Regions from separate parts of the Kitasatospora sp. NPDC056446 genome, predicted to be linked through region 2. Evidence: riboswitches for the same ligand, from Rfam matches in the RefSeq annotation. Region 2 holds a riboswitch; each other region holds the start of a gene.
What was found. A riboswitch is a leader RNA that binds a small molecule or an ion and turns the genes downstream of it on or off. The one in region 2 is predicted to bind cobalamin.
Positions count from the first base shown of each region.

Region 1: another riboswitch for cobalamin. It lies ahead of ACFQ6N_RS04800 (FecCD family ABC transporter permease); the one in region 2 lies ahead of ACFQ6N_RS14145 (peptidase).
Region 3: another riboswitch for cobalamin. It lies ahead of ACFQ6N_RS13565 (HoxN/HupN/NixA family nickel/cobalt transporter); the one in region 2 lies ahead of ACFQ6N_RS14145 (peptidase).

Region 1 is NZ_JBHTRF010000005.1:611-8,146, forward strand. Features, by position in the region: gene ACFQ6N_RS04785 (CGNR zinc finger domain-containing protein) at 1-88, shown strand, start outside; gene sodX (nickel-type superoxide dismutase maturation protease) at 123-485, opposite strand; gene sodN (superoxide dismutase, Ni) at 750-1,145, shown strand; cobalamin riboswitch at 1,252-1,396, shown strand; gene ACFQ6N_RS04800 (FecCD family ABC transporter permease) at 1,489-2,568, shown strand; gene ACFQ6N_RS04805 (ABC transporter ATP-binding protein) at 2,565-3,365, shown strand; gene ACFQ6N_RS04810 (ABC transporter substrate-binding protein) at 3,465-4,457, shown strand; gene ACFQ6N_RS04815 (nuclear transport factor 2 family protein) at 4,548-4,931, shown strand; gene ACFQ6N_RS04820 (GNAT family N-acetyltransferase) at 4,941-5,429, shown strand; gene ACFQ6N_RS04825 (anti-sigma regulatory factor) at 5,621-6,031, shown strand; gene ACFQ6N_RS04830 (SigB/SigF/SigG family RNA polymerase sigma factor) at 6,210-7,241, shown strand; gene ACFQ6N_RS04835 (hypothetical protein) at 7,302-7,536, opposite strand, start outside.
Region 2 is NZ_JBHTRF010000018.1:97,674-105,209, forward strand. Features, by position in the region: gene ACFQ6N_RS14140 (flagellar hook-length control protein FliK) at 20-499, opposite strand; gene ACFQ6N_RS14145 (peptidase) at 534-1,610, opposite strand; cobalamin riboswitch at 1,708-1,830, opposite strand; gene ACFQ6N_RS14150 (beta/gamma crystallin domain-containing protein) at 2,365-2,721, shown strand; gene ACFQ6N_RS14155 (hypothetical protein) at 3,059-4,054, opposite strand; gene ACFQ6N_RS14160 (LuxR C-terminal-related transcriptional regulator) at 4,523-7,255, shown strand; gene ACFQ6N_RS14165 (lactonase family protein) at 7,490-7,536, shown strand, end outside.
Region 3 is NZ_JBHTRF010000017.1:121,513-129,048, reverse strand. Features, by position in the region: gene efp (elongation factor P) at 1-342, opposite strand, end outside; gene ACFQ6N_RS13600 (aminopeptidase P family protein) at 422-1,528, opposite strand; gene rpmF (50S ribosomal protein L32) at 1,683-1,853, opposite strand; gene rpsR (30S ribosomal protein S18) at 1,863-2,099, opposite strand; gene ACFQ6N_RS13585 (CobW family GTP-binding protein) at 2,176-3,363, opposite strand; gene rpsN (30S ribosomal protein S14) at 3,360-3,665, opposite strand; gene rpmB (50S ribosomal protein L28) at 3,665-3,901, opposite strand; gene rpmG (50S ribosomal protein L33) at 4,033-4,197, shown strand; gene ACFQ6N_RS13565 (HoxN/HupN/NixA family nickel/cobalt transporter) at 4,251-5,366, opposite strand; cobalamin riboswitch at 5,398-5,612, opposite strand; gene ACFQ6N_RS13560 (ArsR/SmtB family transcription factor) at 5,694-6,077, shown strand; gene ACFQ6N_RS13555 (hypothetical protein) at 6,132-7,536, shown strand, end outside.

The DNA of each region.
Region 1 (7,536 bases), on a different contig from region 2:
GGACCGCTGCGCGACCCGGGCCAACGTCGCCGCCTACCGGGCCCGCAAGCGCCAGGAGGCGGAGGCCGCGCTGGGCACCGGCGGCTAGGGCCTCACTCTTCGGGCCCGGCCGGACCGGGCCTTCAGAGCTCCTCCACCCGGACGCCGAAGCGGCGGGCCAGGCCCGGCACCCGGGCCAGCCGCGGGGTCAGCAGCAGCCGCTCCAGCCGGCGGCCCGGCGCCAGCCAGGCCGGCCCGGGGCCCAGCCGCAGCAGCACCCGGCCCAGCACCAGCTCGTCCGGGACCGCGCCGTAGCTGCGGCTGTCGCTGTCCACCGGCCGGTTGTCCGACAGCAGCCACCAGCCCCCGGCCCGCCGTTCGACGGCCCGCTTCACCACCAGCAGATCCTGCTGGAAGGGGTGCCGGAAGAGCACCACCGCACCCGGCCGGATCGGCGCGCCGTACCGCACCAGCAGCCGGTCGCCCTCGCGCAGGGTCGGCACCATCGACGGCCCCGCCACGTCCACGGTGCCGAACGGCAGCACACCGCCGCCCGCCCGTTCCGCGCCCCCCGGTTCCGCGCTCCGCGCCACGACTCCTCCTCCGCACCGGCCCGACCCCAGTCTGCCGTACGGACCGTCACCTCCCCGATGCCCGGATCACCCCGGTTCCGGCTCCGCCTTTCGCCCTACGCCCACCGCCCGATCGCGAAACCGCCGGGGCGGAAGGGTAATCTCGGGCGCGGGAAGACGATCCAAGGAAGGACTCCCATGTTCTCTCGCCTGTTTGCACCGCGCGCCACCGCCCACGCCCACTGCGACCTGCCCTGCGGCGTGTACGACCCGGCGCAGGCCCGGCTCGAAGCCGAGTCCGTCAAGGCCACCCAGGAGAAGTACCAGGCCAACGAGGACGCGCACTTCCGCGCCCGCGCCATCATCATCAAGGAGCAGCGCGCCGAGGCCGTCAAGCACCACATCTCGGTGCTGTGGAGCGACTACTTCAAGGCCCCGCACTTCGAGAAGTACCCGCAGCTGCACCAGCTGATCAACGACACCCTGAAGGCCGCCTCGGCCGCCAAGGCGTCCACCGACCCCGCCACCGGCCAGGCCCTGCTGGACCTGATCGCCGAGGTCGACAAGATCTTCTGGGAGACCAAGCAGGCCTGAGCCTGACGCGTCGCCACCCGGCCGCCCCCGTCCGCACCCGTCGGACGGGGGCGGTCGTGCGTCCGCGTCCGCGTCCCGCCCTACCCCGACCCGACCCCGGTAAGGGTTGCCTGCCCTGAGTGGCTGTTATGCTGCCAGGGCGTCCGAGGGGGAAGTCCGGTGAGAGTCCGGCGCTGACCCGCAACGGTGAGCAGGCCCGTCCCCGTACGGTCCCGCCAGCCCGATCGCCCTCGGCCGCCGGAATCCCGACGACTCGCCGCGGACTGCGAGGGGACCGGCGCTCCGGCACGCCCGCGGCCGGCGGCCGCCCCGGCGCACCCTCGGCCCGAGGCAAGGCGCACCCGTGAACCGCGCACCCGCGAACCGTGCGGTCGGCCCGCCCGCCCGCCGAATACCCGCTCTCCCGCTCGCCCTCGGCCTCGCCGCCGCCCTGCTGGCCTCCCTGGTCTGCGGGGTCGCGTTCGGCTCCTCCGGGATCGGCCTCCCCCACGTCCTGCGGCTGCTGGCCGCCGGGCTGACGGGCGGTCGGCTGGACGCGGACGAAGCCGCCGCGTACGCGATCGTCTGGGAGATCCGGCTGCCGCGCACCGTCCTGGCCGCCGTGGTCGGCGCCGGGCTCGCCGCCACCGGGGTCGCCGTCCAGGCGCTGGTGCGCAACGCCCTCGCCGACCCCTTCGTCCTCGGCATCTCCTCCGGCGCCGCCGTCGGGGCCAACGCCGTCATGCTGTTCGGCGCCTTCGCCTCGCTCGGGGTGTGGGCGGTCTCCGCCTCCGCGTTCGGCTCCGCGCTGCTCGCCATGGTGCTGGTCTACCTCGCCGCCCGCACCGCGTTCGGGCTCACCCCGCTGCGGCTGGTGCTCACCGGCACCGCCCTCTCCTACGGCTTCTCCGCCGTCACCACCCTGATGGTCTTCGCCGCCGACCGCGGCGAAGCCGCCCGGGGCGCCATGATGTGGCTGCTCGGCAGCCTCGGCGGCGCCACCTGGGGCTCGGTGCCGATCGCGGCCTGCACCGTCCTGGCCGGACTCGCCCACCTGGCCTGCGCGGCCGGCCGGCTGGACGCCCTCGCCATGGGTGACGAGACCTCCGCCTCGCTCGGCGTGGACCCGGACCGGCTGCGCCGCGAACTGTTCGTGGTGACCGCCGCCGTCACCGGCACGGTCGTCGCGGTCAGCGGCGCGATCGGCTTCGTCGGGCTGCTGGTGCCGCACCTGGCACGGATGCTGGTCGGCGCCGGGCACCGCCGGGTGCTGCTGGTCGCGCCGCTCGCCGGGGCGCTGCTTCTGGTCTGGGTGGACATCGCCTCCCGCACCCTGCTGGCGCCCGCCGAGCTGCCCGTCGGGGTGTTCACCGCCGTCCTCGGCGTGCCCGCCTTCCTGCTGATGATGCGCCGCCGCGGCCACGCCCTCGGAGGCCCCCGGTGACCGGCCCGGCGAAGGCCGAGGACCTCGCCGTCGACGCCGTCTCGGTGGAACTGGCCGGCGCCCGGCTGGTCCACGAGGTGAGCCTGAACGCCGCCGCCGGACAGGTGGTCGGACTGGTCGGACCGAACGGCAGCGGCAAGTCGACCCTGCTGCGCTGCGTCTACCGGGTGCTGCGGCCGACCGGCGGGGCCGTCCGGCTGGACGGCGACGACCTGCGCGCGCTCACCGCGCGCGAGACCGCCCGGCGGGTGGCCGCGCTCTCCCAGGAGCACTCCGCCGAGTTCGACTTCACGGTGGCCGAGGTGGTCGCCATGGGCCGGCTGCCGCACCGCCGGGGCTTCGGCGCCCCGGCCGAGGGGGACGCGCGGCGCTGCGCCGAGGCGCTGCGCAAGGTCCGGGCCGGGCACCTCGCCGAACGGGGCTTCCTGAGCCTGTCCGGGGGCGAGAAGCAGCGGGTGCTGTTCGCCCGCGCCCTCGTCCAGGAGCCGCGGCTGCTGGTGCTGGACGAACCCACCAACCACCTCGACATCGCCCACCAGTTGGAGGTGCTGGCGCTGGCCCGCGAGGCCGGCCCGACGGTGCTCACCGCGCTGCACGACCTCAACCTGGCGGCAGGCCACTGCGACCTGCTGTACGTGCTGCGGGCCGGCCGGATCGTCGCCTCCGGGCCGCCCGGCGAGGTGCTCCGGCCCGACCTGCTGGCCGAGGTGTTCGGCGTCCGGGCCACCCCGGTGCGGCACCCGGGGACCGGGGCCCTCCAGCTGCTCTTCGACCGCCTCGACTCCCCCGGCGCCTGAGCCCGGCGCCCGCCGCCCCGTCCGCCCCCACGTCCGCCGCCCGTCCGCCGCCCGCCCGCCGCCCGTTTGTCCCCACGTCTGTCCCGAAGAGGAACCACCGTGCGCACCAAGGCCGTTGCCACCGCCGCCCTGCTCGTCCTCGGACTCACCGCCTGCGGCGCCGAGATCGCCCCGCGGGAGGACGCCACCGTCTCCGCCCACTACCCGGTGACCGTACGGAACTGCGGCGACGAACTGACCTTCGCCCGCAAGCCCGCCCGGGTGGTCACCAACGACGTCAACATCACCGAGCTGATGCTCTCGCTCGGCCTCGCCGACCGGATGGCCGGCTACGTCATGCCCGACGACAAGGGCCGGGTCGACCTGGTGCCGTGGAAGGACGGCTACCAGCAGACCGCCTGGCTCTCCAAGAAGGTGCTCACCAAGGAGATCGCCCTCGACGCCAGGGCCGACCTGGTCTTCGCCGGCTGGCACTACGGCTTCGACGAGGGCGGCGGCGTCACCCCGCAGGCGTTCAAGGCGCTCGGCATCGACTCGTACGTACTGAGCGAGTCCTGCCGCAGCGGCAAGGGCGCCGAGCGCGGCGTGATGGACCCGCTGGACGCGCTCTACACCGACCTCGCCAACCTCGGCGAGATCTTCGACGTCAAGGACCGCGCCGACCGGCTGATCGCCGACTCCAGGGCCCGGATCGCCGCCGTCCCGCAGCCCGGGCACCGCCCGTCCGTCTTCCTGTACGACAGCGGGCAGGACAAGCCGTACACCGCCGGGAAGTTCGCCGCCGCGGACCGGATCATCGCCCAGGCCGGCGGGGCCAACATCATGGGCGACGTCGCCGACAGCTGGGTCACCGCCGGCTGGGAGAGCGTGGTGCAGCGCGACCCCGAGGTGATCGTCATCAACGACTACTCGACGCCGGACGCCGAGGAGAAGCGCAGGTTCCTCAAGTCCTTCCCGCCGCTGGCGAACGTCGCCGCGGTCCGGAACGACCGGATCTTCGTCCTGGACTACGCCGACCTGGTCGAGAGCCCGCGCAACCCCGCCGCGATCGTCGCCCTGGCCGACTACCTGCGCACCGTGCCGCCCCGCTGACCGGCCCGGTGCCCGCTCCTCCTCCGGTCGACGGCGCCGGGCGTAGGCTCGTCGTACGAGCCTACGGAACCCCGACCGGAGGAGCGAGACATGACCACCACGGCAGCCACCGCCGCCTTCGACGCCCGCGCCCTGCGCGAGGGCATCGAGCACGCCGACGCCGACGCCCTCCTGGCGCTCTACGCGGAGGACGCCGAACTGCGCGTGGTCGACCGCAAGACCCAGCCCAGCCACCCCCTGGTGGTGCGCGGCCGGGAGGAGATCGGCACCATGCTGGGCGAGGCCTACGGCCGCGAGACGACCCACCGGCTGGAGCGGGTGGTCGTCCAGGACGACCACGTCGCCTTCCTGGAGTCCTGCCGCTACCCGGACGGCGTCCGGGTGCTGTCCGCCTCCGTGGCCGACCTGCGGGACGGGCGGATCGTCGACCAGACCTCCGTCCAGGCCTGGGACGAGACCCGGCCCGAGCAGTAGGCTCGCGGCATGATCCGCACCGCCGTCGCCACCGACGTCCCCGTCGTCCACGCCATGATCCGCGAACTGGCCGAGTACGAGAAGGCCGCGCACGAGGCCGTGGCCACCGAGGAGCAGCTGCACGACGCCCTGTTCGGCGCCGAGCCCGCCGTGTTCGGCCTGATCGCCGAGGACGACGCGACCGGCGAACCGGTCGGCTTCGCGCTCTGGTTCCGCAACTTCTCGACCTGGCGCGGCACCCACGGGATCTACCTGGAGGACCTGTACGTCCGCCCGCAGGCGCGCGGCGGGGGCCACGGCAAGGCCCTGCTGCTGGAGCTCGCCCGGATCGCCGTCGAGCGCGGCTACTCCCGGGTCGAGTGGTCGGTGCTGGACTGGAACAAGCCCTCGATCGACTTCTACAAGTCGATCGGCGCGGTGCCGATGGACGAGTGGACGGTCTACCGGCTCACCGACTCGGCGCTCGCCGAGGCGGCCGCCGCCGCCGACCGGCACTGAACGGACCGACCGGGTCCGGAAAAGGGTCTGCCACCCTGCGTCGCAATGCCTTACCATCAGTAACTCCCGAACCTGGGACGCGGACGGCAGAACGACGGCGGATCCGCGACCCCGGCGCCTCTTCGCGAGGCGGCAACCGGGGTAACAAGCGGGGTACCAAGACAGCACAGCGCGTCACCCAGGAGGCAAGGGTGTCCCAGATCGACGGCGATCTCGGTGTTCAGGATTTCGTGGAGGTCCGGCTCCCCGCAGCGGGGGCCTACCTCTCCGTGCTCCGAACAGCGACGGCCGGGCTCGCGGCCCGGCTGGACTTCACCCTCGACGAGATCGAAGACCTGCGGATCGCGGTCGACGAGGCCTGCGCCATCCTGCTCCAGCAGGCGGTGCCGGGCTCCGTGCTCTCCTGCGAGTTCCGGCTGGTCGGCGACTCGTTGAAGGTGACAGTCTCCGCTCCCACCACCGACGGCAAGGCTCCCGAACGGGACACCTTCGCCTGGACGGTGCTCTCCGCCCTGGCCGGCGAGGTCGACTCCACGGTCGGAGAGGACAAGACCGTGTCGATCAGCCTGCACAAGAAGCGCGGCGGGTCAGGCTCCCACTAGCGGGCGCCGAGCCGCAGCGCGCAGACCGAGCAGCACCGAGCAGCACCCGCGCAAGGGCCGTCCGCCGCTCCCCCGCCCGGGGGCCCGGCGGACGGCTCCCGGTACCGCCCCGCGCGGTACGACCAACGACACGATTCCGGGGCCACCGGCCCCGGTGCTCCCGGAACGGAACGGGGGAATGGCCGTGAGTGATCTGGACCGTACCGGCCTCGCGACGGCGGGACCTGCCGTACCGACCCAGGCGAGCGTTCCCGGCCTCGCCGCCAACGACGAAGCGCACCCGAAGGACGCCCACCGGATGAGCCACCCCACCGAGCCGACGTCCGAGCCGACGCCCGACTCCGTACCCGCGCCCGAACCGGCGGACCAGGTACCGGCGGCGGACCAGGCACCGGCGGCGGCCGAGCCGGAGCTCCAGGGCGCCGTGCCCGCCCAGGTCGTGCACCGCAGCGGCGCCCCGGACCGGGAGGCCGCCCGGGCGCTGTTCGTCCGGCTGTCCGCCCTGCCCGAGGGCTCCCCGGAGCGGGTCGAGCTTCGCAACCAGCTGGTGCGGATGCACATCCCGCTGGTCGAGCACCTGGCCCGGCGCTTCCGCAACCGGGGCGAGCCGCTGGACGACCTCACCCAGGTCGCCACCATCGGCCTGATCAAGTCGGTGGACCGCTTCGACCACGAGCGCGGGGTCGAGTTCTCCACCTACGCGACGCCGACCATCGTCGGGGAGATCAAGCGGCACTTCCGTGACAAGGGCTGGGCGGTCCGGGTGCCGCGCCGGCTCCAGGAGCTGCGGCTGTCGCTCACCACCGCGACCAGCGAGCTCTCCCAGCGGCACGGCCGCTCCCCCACGGTGCACGAGCTGGCCGAGCACCTGGGGATCTCCGAGGAGGACGTCCTGGAGGGCCTGGAGTCCGCCAACGCGTACTCCACGCTGTCCCTGGACGTGCCGGACAGCGACGACGAGTCGCCGGCCGTCGCGGACACCCTGGGCGCCACCGACGAGGCGCTGGAGGGCGTCGAGTACCGCGAGTCGCTCAAGCCGCTGCTGGCCCAACTGCCGCCCCGGGAGCAGAAGATCCTGGTGCTGCGGTTCTTCCGCAACATGACCCAGTCGCAGATCGCCGCCGAGGTGGGGATCTCCCAGATGCACGTGTCCCGGCTGCTCGCCCGGACACTGGCCCAGCTGCGGGAGAAGCTCCTGGTGGAGGAGTAGGACCGACGGCCGCCCGGTTTCCCGCCGGGCGGCCGTCCGGTCACCGGCGGCCCTGTGTGCTCAGTCCTCGGACGGGGCGTACAGGGCCGCCGTCGTCCTCGGACTCAGCAGCGCGCCGATGCCCACCAGCCCGAGCAGGCCGACCACGGCGCCGACGGCGATCATCGCGCCGCCGCTCTGGACCATGTAGTAGGCGACCGGCAGGCAGATCGAGTTGGTCAGCACCGCGGGGCTCCGGCCCCAGCGGCGCTCCTTCAGCAGCGCGCGGGCGGCCAGCACCGGCAGCACGCCGAGC
Region 2 (7,536 bases):
GGCGCGCGTGCGCCCGGGCTCAGGGGGCCGTGATGCCCGGCTGCGCGCCGGCGCCGAAGGACCAGCCCTCGACGTCGCCGGGGGCCGGGTCGTAGCTGCCCGCGCCCAGGGTGCTGTACGACCAGGAGCCGCCGTGCTGGGCGTGCCAGTACGACCAGTAGGCGCTGCCGGTGGGGTTGGTGCAGGTCGTCGGCAGGCTGTTGATGGTGCAGACGAAGCCCGGGAAGCGCGGGTGGAAGGAGTACGAGAACCCGGCGCCGGTCAGCGCGGCCAGACCACTGGCCGGGTCGCCGAGCGCACAGCCGGTCTGGACACCGCCGCCGACGGCCGTGAAGTCGACCACGACCGTGACGCCGGTCGTCCCGCTGCAGGCAGCGGCCTGAGCCTGCGGGGCCTGGACGGCGGAGACGCCGAGCAGACCGGCGGTGAGGGCGGCGGCCGCGGCGATCGAGCCGAGCGTACGGCGGACCGGGCGCGCCGGAGTGAGGGTGTCGGTCATCGGAGCTCTCCTCTGGGTGTCGGGCTTCGGCGGGTCAGTGGGAAGCCGGGGCCGGGCAGGCCAGGGTGGGCGCGTCCGGGCGGGCCCCGGCGGCGGAGAGGGTGGCCAGCGGGGTGCCTGCGAGGCCGAGGACGGCCTGCGCGGTGGCCCGGGCGCCGTTGCCCGCGTTGAAGCCGGAGGCGTCGTAGGCGACGGCGCCGCGCACCGCGGGGTCGGCCTCGCAGCCCTGCTGGAACTTCACCAGCCGGCCCCACCCCTTGAGGCCGGCGCCGAAGCGCCCGCCGGCCAGCAGCGCCTGGGTGGCCAGGCCCGTGGTGTTGGCGTTGGAGACGGTCGCCCCGGCGGCCGCGAACCCGCCGTCGGCGTTCTGGTGGGCGGCGAGCCAGCCCAGGCCGCTGTTCGCCTTGGCGGTGCGGCCGGTGGCGGCGAGGGCCTGGACGGCCAGCGCGGTGGCGTCCGCGTCGCCGGCGCAGGTGGCCTGGCCGAAGGCGACCGGGAAGCCGCCGTCCGCGCACTGGCTGTTCGCGAGGAAGTCCACGGCCGCCGCCGGGGCGTCGCCGGGCGTGCGGTGCAGGGCGATCAGGGCCAGCGACTGGCCGAAGGCGTTGCTGTAGTCGCCCCACTGCGAGCGGTCCGAGAACCGGCCCTCGGCGGTCTGGAGCGAACGCAGCCGGGCCGGCAGGTCGACGCCGCCGAAGGCCGTCGGGTCTCCGCCGCGGACCTCGACGGCCAGCAGCAGCTTGGCGGTCGCGCCCGCGTAGGCCTCGCTGGTGCCGTCGCCGAGGTAGCCGCTGATGATCTCCGGCTTCGCCAGCCAGGCGGTGGCCTTCGCGGCGGCCTGGTCGGAGCCGTGCGAGGCGGCGAAGGCCAGCACGGCGTCGATGGTCAGGCCCTGGTCGGGGTAGGCGGTCCCGTTGAAGACGGACTCGAAGTGGTCACCCTCGACGAGCTGCCGGGCCAGCCAGCCGCCCGCGGCGGCGTCAGGACGGACCGTCGCGGACGAGGTCGCGGCAACGGGGGCAGCGTGGGCGGTGGCCGCCGCCGGGAGCAGGGTGGCGAGGGCGAGGGCGGGTATCGCGAGCAGGCCGAGGGAGCGGCGAACGGCGGGCATGGGATGCCTTTCCGGGCCTGGACGCAGGGGCCCGGAAAGGCGTCGGCGAGCGCCGACGGCCGGCGGGCTCCGGCCCGCAGACCACGACGGGAGGAGGGAGTGACACACCTCCGCCGACGGGTACTCGGGCTCGCCGCCGACGCGGGGTCGGGCGGCCTACCGTTGCGGGTCAGCGCCGGATTCGGACCGGACTTCCCCCGTCGGCGGAGTCACGACATGACGGCCCATCATGGCGATCCCCCGAACAGCGGGTCAAGGGATCCCGGGCCCGGCCCCCGTTTCGGCCGGGCCGGGACGAGCAGGCGGAAGCCCGAACGCTTCACCCCGGTCCACGGCCGGCCCACCACCCCTGACGGTCCGTTGGGGGCGCGCGGACGCCGCCGCACTCCCTCCTGGCGGCATGTGCACGTCATGCGCAAACTCGCCAGCCCCACCCCCCCTCTCCCAGCCAGGCACCCCCGACAGCCGTCGCACGCGGTCGGCGGTCCGGCCATCACCCCACGTCAGAGCGGCCCGTGGGCGGCCTTCGGTCGACGGCCCGCCCACCCGGCCCCGGAACCACTCGCGACCGACCAGCCCCACCTGCCCCACGTCTAGCCGAAAGTTCGGATGGAAATGACCGATAACACGTCAGGTCAGGATTTGTTCGATTGACCCTCACAAAGGCGGCCTGGATACTGATCGAGCACGACGCAACGGAAACTCGTTGCGAAGCGGACTCCGATTCGACATTTCATCCGACTGAGGAGAATCCATGATCTCGAAGACGAAGAAGGTCGTGAGCTCGATGGCCATGGCCTTCGCCGCGGCGGCCACGCTCACCGTGGCCGTGCCGTCCGGCAACGCCTTCGCCATCGACCACATCCCGTGTGACGGGAGCCGTAATGACTTCCTGAAGATCTGGTCGCACCTCGACGGCCGTGACAGCGTCGACTGCTACGCGAACGGGGGATCGATCGGCTTCGGCGGCTGGTGGGTCGACCGAATCTCCACGGGGAACAACGACCTGGTCTACTCCGACGACAACGGCGACTCGGTGAGGATCAACCGCTGGACCGACATCACGTTCCCGAACCACCCGCCGAAGGTCAACTCCATCCGAATCCTCTGACGATCCGGCGGAGCGGTCCCCGAACGGAAATTCGCCCGGCCGAATAGCCGCAAGTCCCCGGATCACTTTGGTCGCCATCGAATTTTCTGTGACGTGAATTCGCTCCGCTCCGGCCCACCGGCGCCGGCCACCCCGTCCAGGGGCCGGCCGGCGTCGGCATGTCGCGGCACGGCCGCCCGCCGAGCCCCGGCCTCCGCACCCCGAAGGGCGAGAAGACCGGGTGCGCGGCCCGACCGCGGTGGATCAGCGCGGTCGGCGAGGTCGGCGAGGGCACCGGCAGCACCGGGTACGGCTCCCTGCCCCGAGACCGGTTCGCGCCACCGTCCCGCCCGGCGGCTCAGCGGACGCTCACCTGCCAGGCGCTGTAGGCCGCGGTCATGCGGCCGGCGATGCCGGGGCAGAAGTAGGCCGACGGGTTCATGGTGGCGGCGGGGAAGACGGTCGAGCTGGAGGGGCCGGCGTCGCTCCAGGTGCCGGTGGCGGGGGTGCGGACCTTCAGCCCGGTGGTCTCGACGACCCGTCCGCTCAGGTCCCGGCAGACTCCCACGTTGCCGCCGGCCGTCCGGTCGGAGTAGTACTCGAACATGTCCCAGCCGTAGTCGAGGCCGGTCTGGTCGGTGCCCCGGCTGGTGAAGAACGGGTCCCAGGTGCTGGTGGCGACGTTGTAGAAGGACGCACTCCAGGTGTTGGTCCGGGCGTCGGTGAGCTGGATCTCGACGCTGTAGGCGGAGCGGCCGTTCACGGTGGCGCCGTACTTCCGGAGGAAGGCGGCGTCGATGTCGACGGTCGCGCCGACCGCCTGGGCCGGGTCGGTGGTGCACCAGTCCCAGGCCCATATCTGGGCGCTGTCCCGGGTGTGGACGGTGACCATCTCGATGCAGGAGTTGCTGCGCGGCTTGGTGGTGGGGGCGTAGAGGAAGTCGTTGGCGCCGCTCAGGCGCAGCGTGTCGTCGAGGGTGTGGGTGGCGATGACGGCGTCGAAGCCGGTGTTGCCGCCGGGGCCCAGCTCGGTGCCCCACCACCGGTGGGTCTGGGCGGCGATCGGCTCCCGGGCGGTGCGGTTCGCGGCCGCCTCCGAGAGCCGTGCCTCCGAGGGCCGCGCCTCCGTGGCGAGGCCCGCGCGCAGCTCGCGGAACCGCTGGACGCCGGGCCGGTCCTGCGGCCTGATGCCGGCGTCGCCGAGAACGCGGCCGGACACGGGGGCGCCCGTCGGTGCGTCGGCCCGCGGGGCGGCCGGGCGAACGGCGTGGGCGGCGGACGGGGCCTGCGCCGAGACCGGGGCCGCCTGGGCGCCGGGGGCGAGGACGGTACCGGCGAGGACGAGTGCGCACACGCCGGCGGCCGCGGCCGCCGTCCTCAGCGCGGACGGACGGCACGGACGGATTGAACGAGACGAGCGGGACGAGCCGGACGAGCGGGACGAAGATGTCGTGCTCATGACACTCCTGAGTCGTGGGGGAACCGCCGGCGGTGGCAGCCCGCCGCCCGCCGGGACCGGACCGGTTGCACGGGGGATCCGGTCACCGACGGGCGGAGCGGTGGCCATCAGCGTGGGCCAGGCCCCGGCACGACACAATCCGGCCGCCCGAAGTACCCATACTCAATCAATCCGCCCAGCCGGAAGGCCCGTTGGCGGATCGGGCGGGCGTCCGGCCCCCGAACGGCGGGCATCCTCACGGGTGGGCACACCAGCGCACACCCGCCCCCGCCCGCACCGGACCGGACCGGACAGCACCGGCCCCGCCGCGGACGGCGGGCGGGCGCAGCCCCGCACACACCGTCAGGACGAGCGGAGGCGCGTATGAACGACCCCTGGAGGACCGTGCTCCACGGTTCCCTCGGCGACCCCGCCCGCCCCGGGACGGTCCTGCTGGTGGAGGGCCCGGCCGGCACCGGCAAGTCGCACCTCGTGGAAGGACTGCGCCGCCGCCACCCGGCCGGATCCGGTTGCCTGGCCCTGACCTGTGCCGACCCGTCCGACGACGGCGCGCGGCACGCCTTCGACGCCTTGGCCCGCGTGTTCGACCCCCTGACCAGGGCCGCCGCCCCGACGCTGCTGGTCGTGGAGGACGTCCACCGGGCCGACGAGCGCACCAGGAGCCGGATCCTGCGCCTGGCCCGCACCCTGCCGAGCGGGTGCGCCCTGGTGCTCACCTGGCGGCCCGAGGACCTCCCCGCCGCCCGGCCCCTGCTGGGCGAGCCGCTCGCCTGCCCACCCGGCGCCGCCGCCCTCCGGATCCGGACCGGCCCGCTCCCGGCCCCGGTGGCACGGGAGTTGGCCGAACGGACCCTGGGCGCCCGCTGTCCGGACGACGTGATCGAGCGGCTGTACGCGGTCACCGGCGGTGTCGCCCAGGTGCTCGTGGACGTCCTGCCCGTCCTGGCGGGCACCGCCCCGGACGGGCCGACCGTGGACGCCGTCGAGGCGCTCGACGCCCCGCCGCGCCTGGCCGAGACCGTGCTGGGCCGACTCGCCGGCCTGCCGTCGGACGCCCGGCTGCTGGTGCACGCCGCGGCGGTGCTCGACGAACCGGCCGCCGAGGCCGAGTTGGCGGCCCTGACCGGTCTGGCGGCGGAGCCGGCCCGCCGCGCGCTCCTCGCCGCCCTCACCACCGCCGTGCTGACCGACCTCGGCCCCCGGCGGTACGGCTTCCGCGTACCGCTCGCCGCCCGGGCCGTGGCCGCGAGCCTGCCCGCCCCCGAACGCGCCGACCTGCACCACCGGGCGGCGCGGGTACTGAGGCGGCGCACCGATGCCCCCTGGCCGCAGGTCACCGGGCACCTCCTGGCGGCAGGGGTCCGCCGCGGCCTGCTCCGGGCCGCCGAGCGCGCCGCCGAGACCCACGCCGCCGCCGGGCGGCACCGCGAAGCCGCCCGGCTCCTCCAGGACCTGCTCGCCGATCGCCGGATCCCCGGCCCCGCCCGCGCGAGGCTCGCCACGACGGCCCTGCGCCGCCTCGCCGGGTTCACCCTCCAGGACGCCGGCGCCCTGCTCGACACCCTCACCCGCGCCCCGCTCCTGCCCGGCCCGCTGCGCGCGCAGGCCCGGGTGCTGCAGGGACTGTCGCTGTGCGCCCCGACGACACCGGACCACGACAGCTGGCTGCACCTGGAACGCGCCGCCAGGACCCTGCCCGACGAACCAGGCCTCGCCGCACGCGTCCTGGCCGCGATGTCCATGCCGCACTGGCCCGGCATCCCCCTCGCCGAGCACCGGCAGTGCGCGCGACGGGCCGGCGCCGCGATGGCGGCCACCACCGACCCCGTCCTGCGGGCCGCCGTCAACGCCAACCTCGTCGGGCTGCTCCTGACCCTCGGCGACCCCGGGGCCGAACAGTCGCTCCCGGCCCCGCGACCGGACGAGAACCAGGACGGGCACGAGGACGAGGACGAGGAGGGGAACGGGAACGGGAACGGGGACCACGGCGACGCCGCGTCGGCCGGCCACCGGGCCCGCGCCCTGTGCAACGCCGCCGACGCCACCCTGTGGCTCGGCCGCTACCAGGACAGCCGGGCGTTCCTCGAACGCGGCGCGGCCCTGGCCGGACGCCACCACGCCGGTCCCCACGTCGCCCACGGCATCCGCAGCATCCGGCTGCTCCTCGACTGGGCCACCGGCCGCTGGAGCGGCCTCGCCGACCGGGCGGCCGACCTGGTGGCGGACACCGCGCGAACCCCGGTGCTCGGGCACGAGGCACGCACCGTCCTCGCCGCGCTGTGCCTCGCCCGCGGCGAGTGGTCGCAGTGCCGGGCCTGGCTGGCCGGCGACCTGGCGCCGCACCCGGACCAGCAGCTGGCACCGGTGGCGGCGCTCTCCTCGACCGTCCTCGTCCGCCTCGCCCTGGCCCGAGGCGACCATGACGACGCCAGGACGCACGCGACACAGGCCTGGGGCCGGCTGCGGAGCAAGGGCGTCTGGGCCTGGGCGGCGGAACTGGCGCCCTGGGCCGTCACGGCGGCGCTGAGCGCCGGCGACCCCGCCACGGCCCGGACGATGGCCCGGGACCTCCTCGCGGTCCCCGCCGCGCCGCACCTGCCCCTCGCCGCGGCCGCCCGACGGTGGTGCCGCGCCACCCTGGCCGAGCACGACGGAGACCTCGCGCGTGCCGCGGCCGGCTACCGCGCCGGCGCGGACGCCTACGCCGCGCTGCCCCGCCCGTACATGTCCGCCTTGGCGGCGGAGGCCGCGGCCCGCTGCGCCGAGGCGACGGGTGAGAGCGAGGACGTCGACCGCGACTCCGTCGACCGGCTGACCGACGCCCTCCTCGTGCTGACCGGGCTCGGCGCCACCCACGACGCCGCCCGGGTCCGCTCCCGCCTGCGCGCCCTCGCGCCCCCGCGCCGCGGCCGGCCCGCCCATCCCGGGCTCTCCCCGCGCGAACGGGAGGTCGCCGGACTCGCGGCCGACGGCCTGACCAACCGTCAGATCGCGGCCGCACTGCACCTGTCCACCAGGACCGTCGAGAACCACGTGGCCAGGGTGCTGCGCAAGCTCTCCGTCCCGTCCCGCCGCGACCTCCCCGCACGGCTCTGACCCGCGCCCCGGCCGCTGCCGACGGTCCGCCGACCGCGGCCGGCCCTCCCCGCGGCCGCGCTCCTCGGCAGCCCGCTCAGGCCCCGCAGCCACACCCGCTGACCCGACCGATCGACGATCCGGTGTTCGACTCGGCGAGTCCGCCGTCCGTAGGATGCCGGTCCCGGGCAGCGCCGCCCGGATGACGTCCCCTGACGGACCGTTCGCCGAGCGGTGGACAGAGAGCAGGCACCCTTGAACCACCTCCCGACCACGACGTCCGGCGGCTCGCTGGTCATCGG
Region 3 (7,536 bases), on a different contig from region 2:
GACCAGGGCGTCGAAGCCCTCGAGCAGGTACTTGGCGGCGTCGCCGACGACGGAGGGCTCGATCGCGACCTGGTCGTACGTGTCGGTGTCCATGAACACGAAGTTCTCGCCGTCCTTGTACGAGAACTGCATGCCACGCTTGTCGACGTTGGCGGTCTCGACCTTGGTGCCGGCGTTGAAGGTCTTGTCGACGACCTTGCCCGTCAGGACCTCCTTGAGCTTGGTCCGAACGAAGGCCGGGCCCTTGCCGGGCTTGACGTGCTGGAACTCGACGACGGACCAGAGCTTGCCGCCATCCAGCTTGAGGACCATGCCGTTCTTGAGATCGTTCGTGGAAGCCACGGGCGCACTTACTCCTGGATATAGCTGTCAAGGAACCAAGGGACGCGTCCTGCCGCCGTCAGCCCGGGAAGGGCCGCCGTCACAGGGCGAGGAGCTCCTTGGTGGTGATGGTGAGCAGCTCGGGCCCGCCCTCTTCGAGGGGGCGCACGACGAGCGTGTCCTCGATCCGGACGCCGCCCTTGCCCGGGAGGTGGACCCCTGGGCCGACGGTGACCGGCACGCGGCTGTCCAGTTTACCCATGTCCGACGGACCGAGTCGCGGCGCCTCCCGGATCTCCAGCCCGATGCCGTGGCCCACCGGGTGCGGGGAGGCCTCGGCGTGGCCCGCCGACTCCAGGACCTGCCGGGCCACCCGGTCGGGCACGCACTGCTCCACGCCTGGTCCGAGCGCCTCCCGGCCGGCCCGCTGGGCGCGGAAGACCAGCCGGTGCAGCTCCACCTGCCAGGGGGCGGGAGCCGCGCCGATCACGAAGGTGCGGGCGGTGGAGACTCCGTAGCCGCGGTACTGGGCGCCCATCACCACGGTCAGGAAGTCGCCCTCCTCCACCCGGCGGTCGGTCGGCTGGTGGGCGGCCTGGCCGGAGTGGCTGCCGGTCCCGACCGAGACCGGGAAGGCCGCCCGGTCGGCGCCGTGGTCGATCATCCGCCGTTCCAGCTCCATCGCCAGGTGCCGCTCGGTGCGGCCGACCAGGATCGACTCCAGCAGTTCGCCGAGCGCCTGGTCGGCTATCTCGGCGGCGATCCGCAGATCGGCGATCTCGTGCTCGTCCTTGACCACCCGCAGCCGCTCCACCACCTGTCCCAGGTCGGCCAGCCGGGCCGTCCCGGCCAGGCCAGCCACCGCCCGGTGCCGGCTGACGGTCAGGTCGTGCTCCTCCACCGCCAGGCCCGACACCCCGAAGCCCGCCGCGGCGGCCGCGGCGGCCAGCGCGGTGTCCGCCCCCGCCGCCACCGGCAGCCGGGCGAGGTCCGGGGCGATCAGGTGCTCCCCGGAGTCGTCCGGCGGCAGGTCGTCCGGCAGCGCCAGCAGCGCCCGCTCCCCGGTCAGCAGCAGCGTCGCGCCGCAGGGCGCGCAGCCCGTCAGATACCGCACGTTCGCCGCCCGGGTGATCAGCGCCGCGTCGGCCCCGGCCGCGCTGAAGTGCTCCCTCACCCGCTCCCGCCGCCCCGCGTACGCATCCGCCATGCGTCGAGCCTACGAAGCCGCACCCCAAACCGCCCGCCGAGCACCCCCGACAGGACCCCCCGGTGCTTCCCCGCGCGCCCCGCACCACCGTCCGGTTCCGGTCACCGGTCCCGTGACACCCGGCCGCCACTGCGGGCCGCCGACTCACCTCCCGTCACTCGCCGGGGTCGAGCAGCCCCCTCCGGTACGCCGGGACGAGGTTCTGCGGGACCAGCATCTCGCGGCCGTTGAGGGTGATCGGGACCAGCTTCGGCGGCGCCGCCTTCCACTGGGCCCGGCGGTGCCGGGTGTTGCTGCGGGAGGTCTTGCGCTTGGGCACGGCTATCGGGAACTCCTATCGGGTGGGGCCGGAACGGTACGGGAGGAGGGCCGTCTCACGGGCGTTCTTGATCGCCCGGGCCATCGCCCGCTGCTGCCGCGCGGTGAGCCGGGTGACCCGGCGGCTCCTGATCTTGCCCCGGTCGGAGACGAAGCGGCGCAGCAGGTCGGTGTCCTTGTAGTCGATGTACTCGATGCCCGCCGCGATCAGCGGATTGGGCCGGTTCCTCGGCGGGGCGGTTCGGTCGCGCATGACGCGGGAGCTCCGTTCGGTGGTCGGGGTCGGGTCAGTGGTCGGGGTCGGGGTCGGGGTCGGGGTCGGGGTCGGGTCAGTGGACGGGGTCGAGCAGGTCCCGGAAGGCGTCGGGCAGGGCCTTCCAGCCGGGTTCGCCGGCGGCGAGTTCGGCGTCGGTGAGCAGGCAGGAGTCCAGCAGGGCGGTGATGCCGTCGGCGTCCAGCCCCTCGGCGGTGAAGCTGAGCTGCTGGACCCGATCGCCGTGCAGGGGGTGCCAGTCCAGGGCGGCGGCGGCCCGGCGCGCGGGCGGGTAGAGGTCCCAGGCCGCGTCGGGCAGGGCGGTGAGCCAGGGCCCGCACTCCTCGACCGCGAGGTTCGCCCCGGCCGCGTCCCAGGCCAGCATCAGTTCGGGCCGGTTGGCCAGCCAGAACCTGCCGCGGCTGCGCTGCGCCGCCGGGACGAGCAGTTCCAGCGCCCGGTGCAGCCGCTCCGGGTGCAGCGGCCTGCGGCGCTCCCACACCAGGGTGGCGACGCCCGCCTCGTCCCGTTCCTGCGGCAGCAGCGCGATCGCCGGGTTGACCCGGTCCCGGGCGGCGGCGACGTCGAAGCCGCCGAGCGCGGCCCGGGTGAGCGTGCCGGTGCCGAGCCGGACGACCCGGGCGGGGGCGTGGAGCTGGCGCAGCAGTGCGAGCCCCGGCGCGTGCGCCGTGGCGCGCGGCACGGCGAGGGTGGTGGCGTACTCGATCTGGTGGGCGAGCGCCTCCGCGCGGGTGCGTTCGTCCCGGGCGGCGGTGTGCTGTCCGTGCTCGGCCAGGTCGTCGGGGACGGAGAGTTCGCCGACCAGCCGGTCCGGGTCGACGGCGGTGACCACGCCCGCCAGTTCGACCGCGTCCGCGAGTCGCCGCCCGTCCACCTCCCCCGCGGCGATCACCTCGACGGCCGGGTGCGGGTCGCTGCCGCCCCACAGCTCGACGATCGCGAGACCGTACCGGCCCTCGTCGGCGATCTCCAGCAGCCGGGGCAGCAGGTCCTCGCGCAGGGCGCAGCACGGGCAGTCGTTGGCGAGCGGCACGTCGTCCACGTCGAACGGCCCTGCCGCGTCCAGGAGTTCGCGGTGGACCAGGCCGAGCGAGGCGTCCCGCAGGTCGTGCCGCAGCACCACCGCGTCCACCGCGGCGGCGGCCAGTTCCCGTACGGCGGCCCGGCGTTCGTCGGCGTGCAGGCCGGCGACGACGACCACCGGCAGCTTGATCCCGTCCGGCGAGCCGGACACCCCGCTCACCAGCTCGCCTTGCGGACGCCCGGCAGGTACCCGGCGTGGGCCTGCCCGCGCAGGTTGATCCGGGAGAGGCCGAAGGCGCGCAGGTAGCCGCGGGGGCGGCCGTCCACGGCGTCCCGGTTGCGGATCCGGGTGGCACTGGCGTCCCGTGGTTGGCGGGCGAGTTCGGCCTGTGCGGCGGCCCGTTCGGCGGCGGCGGTGCCGGGGTGGGCGATGGTGCGCTTGAGTTCGGCCCGGCGCCGCGCGTACCGCGCGACGATCGCGCGCCGCCGCTCGTTCTTGACGATCTTGCTCCGCTTGGCCATCAGACCTTCTCCCCCCGGGCCCGGATGCGGGCGACGGCGGCGGCGACGCCGATCGAGTCGACGGTGCGGATGCCCTTGGCGCTCAGCGTGAGCCGGACGTAGCGGCCCTCGCCGGGCAGCCAGTAGCGCTTGCGCTGGATGTTGGGGTCGAAGCGGCGGCTGGTGCGGCGGTGCGAGTGCGAGATCGCGTTGCCGAACCCGGGGCGGCGGCCGGTGAGTTGGCAGTGGGCGGACATGGGTGCTCCCTGGCGTCCGGGAATGGGCGGGGACAGGGCTCACGTTACACCAGATGAAAATGAATTCCATTTCGGTGTACGGTTCCGGTCCAGCACCCGACCCAGCACCCCAGGCCCCAGGAGGACACCCCATGGCCCGCAGCGAACTGCGCCCCGTGATCAAGCTCCGCTCCACCGCCGGCACCGGGTTCACGTACGTGACCCGCAAGAACCGCCGCAACGACCCGGACCGCATCGTCCTGCGCAAGTACGACCCGGTCGCGGGCCGGCACGTCGACTTCCGCGAAGAGCGCTGAACGCCGGAACGGCGCCTCCCCGGCCGGGGAGGCGCCGTTCCGCGGGGACGCGCTCACGACCCTTCGGGCACCCAGCGCTTCTCGACCTTGGCGAGCTTCCAGTAGCCGATCGCCAGCGCCCAGACCACCACGAACAGCCCGGCGATCGCGTAGCCGACGTTGTCCAGCGAGATGTTCGCGATCCAGCCGGTCACCGGGTCGGTCAGGTCGAACTTCTCGTGCAGCACCCCGACCAGCTCGATGGTGCCGATGATGAAGGCCACCGCGATCGACAGCCCGGTGATGGTCAGGTTGTAGTAGACCTTGCGCACCGGGTTGGAGAAGGCCCACTGGTACGCGAAGTTCATGAACGTCCCGTCCAGGGTGTCGAACAGGCTCATCCCGGCCGCGAACAGCAGCGGCAGGCAGACGATCGCGTACCAGGGCAGCCCGGCGGCCGCGCCCGAGCCGGCCATCACCATCAGGGTGACCTCGGTCGCGGTGTCGAAGCCCAGCCCCAGCACCATGCCGACCGGGAACATCTGCCCGGGCCGGGTGATCGAGCGGGTCGCCCGGTTCAGCACCCGGGCCATGAAGCCGCGCGAGTCCAGGTGCGCCTCCAGCTCCGCCTCGTCGAACTTCCCGGCCCGCATCGAGCGGAACACCTTGAGGATGCCGAACAGCGCCGCCAGGTTGAGCGCGCCGATCAGGTAGAGGAAGGCGCCGGAGGCCGTGGTGCCGACCAGCCCGAGCCACTTGTGGGTGGCCGACTCGTCGTCCATCAGCGTGTTCGCCAGCTGCGCGCCGCCCGCCACCAGGGCGGCCATGATGACCACCATCGAGGAGTGCCCGAGCGCGAACCAGAAGCCCACCGAGACCGGCCGCTTGCCGTCCGCCATCAGCTTGCGGGTGGTGTTGTCGATCACCGCGATGTGGTCGGCGTCGAAGGCGTGCCGCATCCCGAGGGTGTACGCGGTGATGCCCAGGCCCACCCCGAAGACCTGGGTGCCGACCGTGTACCCCTCGGGGGCCACCAGGAAGACGAGCGTCCCGAAGGCCACCACGTGCATGGCCAGGATCACCCCCATCAATCCGGCGGTGCGCAGGGTGTCCTCGCGCTTCCATCTGAAGGCGGGCAGCGCCGACGGCACCGCTTTCGCGTCCGCGGCGACGGTTTCGGGCAGGGTCATGTCCGGATCACGCTCCAACACCTCGTGGAATGACGTCGTGAAGTGCCGTGGCCGGTCTCCTGGCTTACGGGACGTCCGAGTCCGCCTTCCCAGGTGCGCGGGGCACCCAGTGGCGTCGTGGACACGGACGGCGTTCCCTCGCGGACGAAGGAACTGACCCGATCACAGTGGCGAGGGCCGCTCCGGACTTGGACCCCTGGGGGTCCGTCACCGGTCTTCCCGAGCACCACGGCGGGGAACACCGTAGGGGCCGCGCCCGACCCGTGCAAGGCTGCGCACCTGCGCAGGTGTCCAGGATCACAGCCCCGCTCCTGCGAGAATGCGGACATGCATCTCGTACCGGCCGAACGCGCGGGCCACCGCACCATCGACGGACACCGGGTCTGCGAGGCCATCGCCGCGATCGGCGACACCGCGCACGTCCGGTCCTGGGCCGAGCGGTTCTCCCTGCTCGCCGACCCCGGGCGGCTCGCCCTGCTGCTCGCCCTCCACCGGGCCGGCCCGCTCGCCGTCACCGACCTCGCGGTCGCCACCGGCATGCGCGACCCCGCCGTCTCCCAGGCCCTGCGGCTGCTGCGCACGGCCGGCGTGGTCACCGGCGACAAGGACGGCCGTGTGGTGCGCTACCGGCTCGTGGACGAGAGCATGCGCCCCCTCCTCGACGAATGCGCCGCCGGCGAGCACCACGAGCCCACCGCCGCGGCCGGCTGACCGACACTCGGGGAACAGCGCCCGGCGCGCACCCCGGGTGAGTACGATCATGCTGTGCCGTCCCACCCCCACGCCTGGCCCGCCGACCGATGGAACACCGACCCGGTCAAGGCCCGCGTGCTGGCGGTCGCCCGCACCCTCACCTCGGCCACCCGGGTCCTGGACGTCCTCGCCCTGCTGAGCCCGGCCGGCATCGAGCGGTACTTCACCGTCAACCCCGGCTCCGTCTTCGCCGACCGCGCCCTGGACGACTACCTGCACGACCTGCCCGGCTACACCGTCCTGGACTGGGAGGACGCCGTCCGCCTCCCCTTCGACCTGGCCGTCGCCTGTGCCGTCCACTCCTCCATGCACCGCCTGGACGCCCGGCTGGTCGTCCTCCCGCACGGCGCCGGCTACAACCGCCTGGTGGCCGAGTCCACCGGCGACACGGTCAGCTCCGCCGGCCTGTCCCGCAACGAACTCACCCACCACGGGCGGGTGTTCGTGGACGCCCTCGGCCTCTCCCACCCCGAACAGCTGGACCGGCTTCGGTCCTCCTGCCCGGAGGCACTGGACGTCGCCCAGGTGGTCGGCGACCCGTGCTTCGACCGGATGCTCGCCAGCCGGCGCTCCCGCGACGCCTACCGCGCCGCGCTCGGCGCCACCGGCCGCCGACGGCTCGTCGTCGTCAGCTCCACCTGGAGCGAGCACTCGTCACTGGGCAGCCACCCCCGGCTGCCCCAGCGGCTGGTCCGCCAACTGCCCGCCGACGAGTACACGGTGGCCGTCGTCCTACACCCCAACGTCTGGAGCCGGCACGACCCCCGGGCCCTGCTCGACGACGCCCGGCGGATGGGCCTGCGCCTGATCCCGCCCCACCAGGGCTGGCAGGCCGCGCTCGTCGCCGCCGACTGCGTGATCGGCGACCACGGCTCGGTCACCGTCTACGGCGCCGCCCTGGAGCACCGCACCCTGCTCGTCGCCACCGGCGCCGCCGAACTCGACCCGCGCTCCCCCGGCTACGCCTTCGGCCAGGCCGCACCCCTGCTCGACCCGGACGGGGACCTCGCCGCCCAGCTGGAACTGGCCTTCGCCCAGGCGCCGGCCGACCTCCGGGAGATCACCGGCCGCGCACTCGCCCACCCCGGCGGATCCGCCCGGCTGCTGCGCCCGCTGCTCTACTCCTTCCTGGACCGGCTGGACGAGCCCCGGGACGAACCGGCCCTGCCGCCCTACCCCCGGCCCGTCCCCTGCCCCGGGGACACCGACCGGCCCACCGCGTACGAGGTCGAGGGCAGGAGCGAGGGCCCGGAGGTCAGCCTGCGGCGCTACCCCTTCGACCCCCACGACCACACCCCGCGCGGCTTCCACGCCCTGACCGACGACCACCCCGGCGACGCCCTGCGCTACACGGCCGAGGTCCTCGCCCGCACCGAGGCCCACGCCGAACGCCCCGCCGCCCGCTGGCTCGCCGACA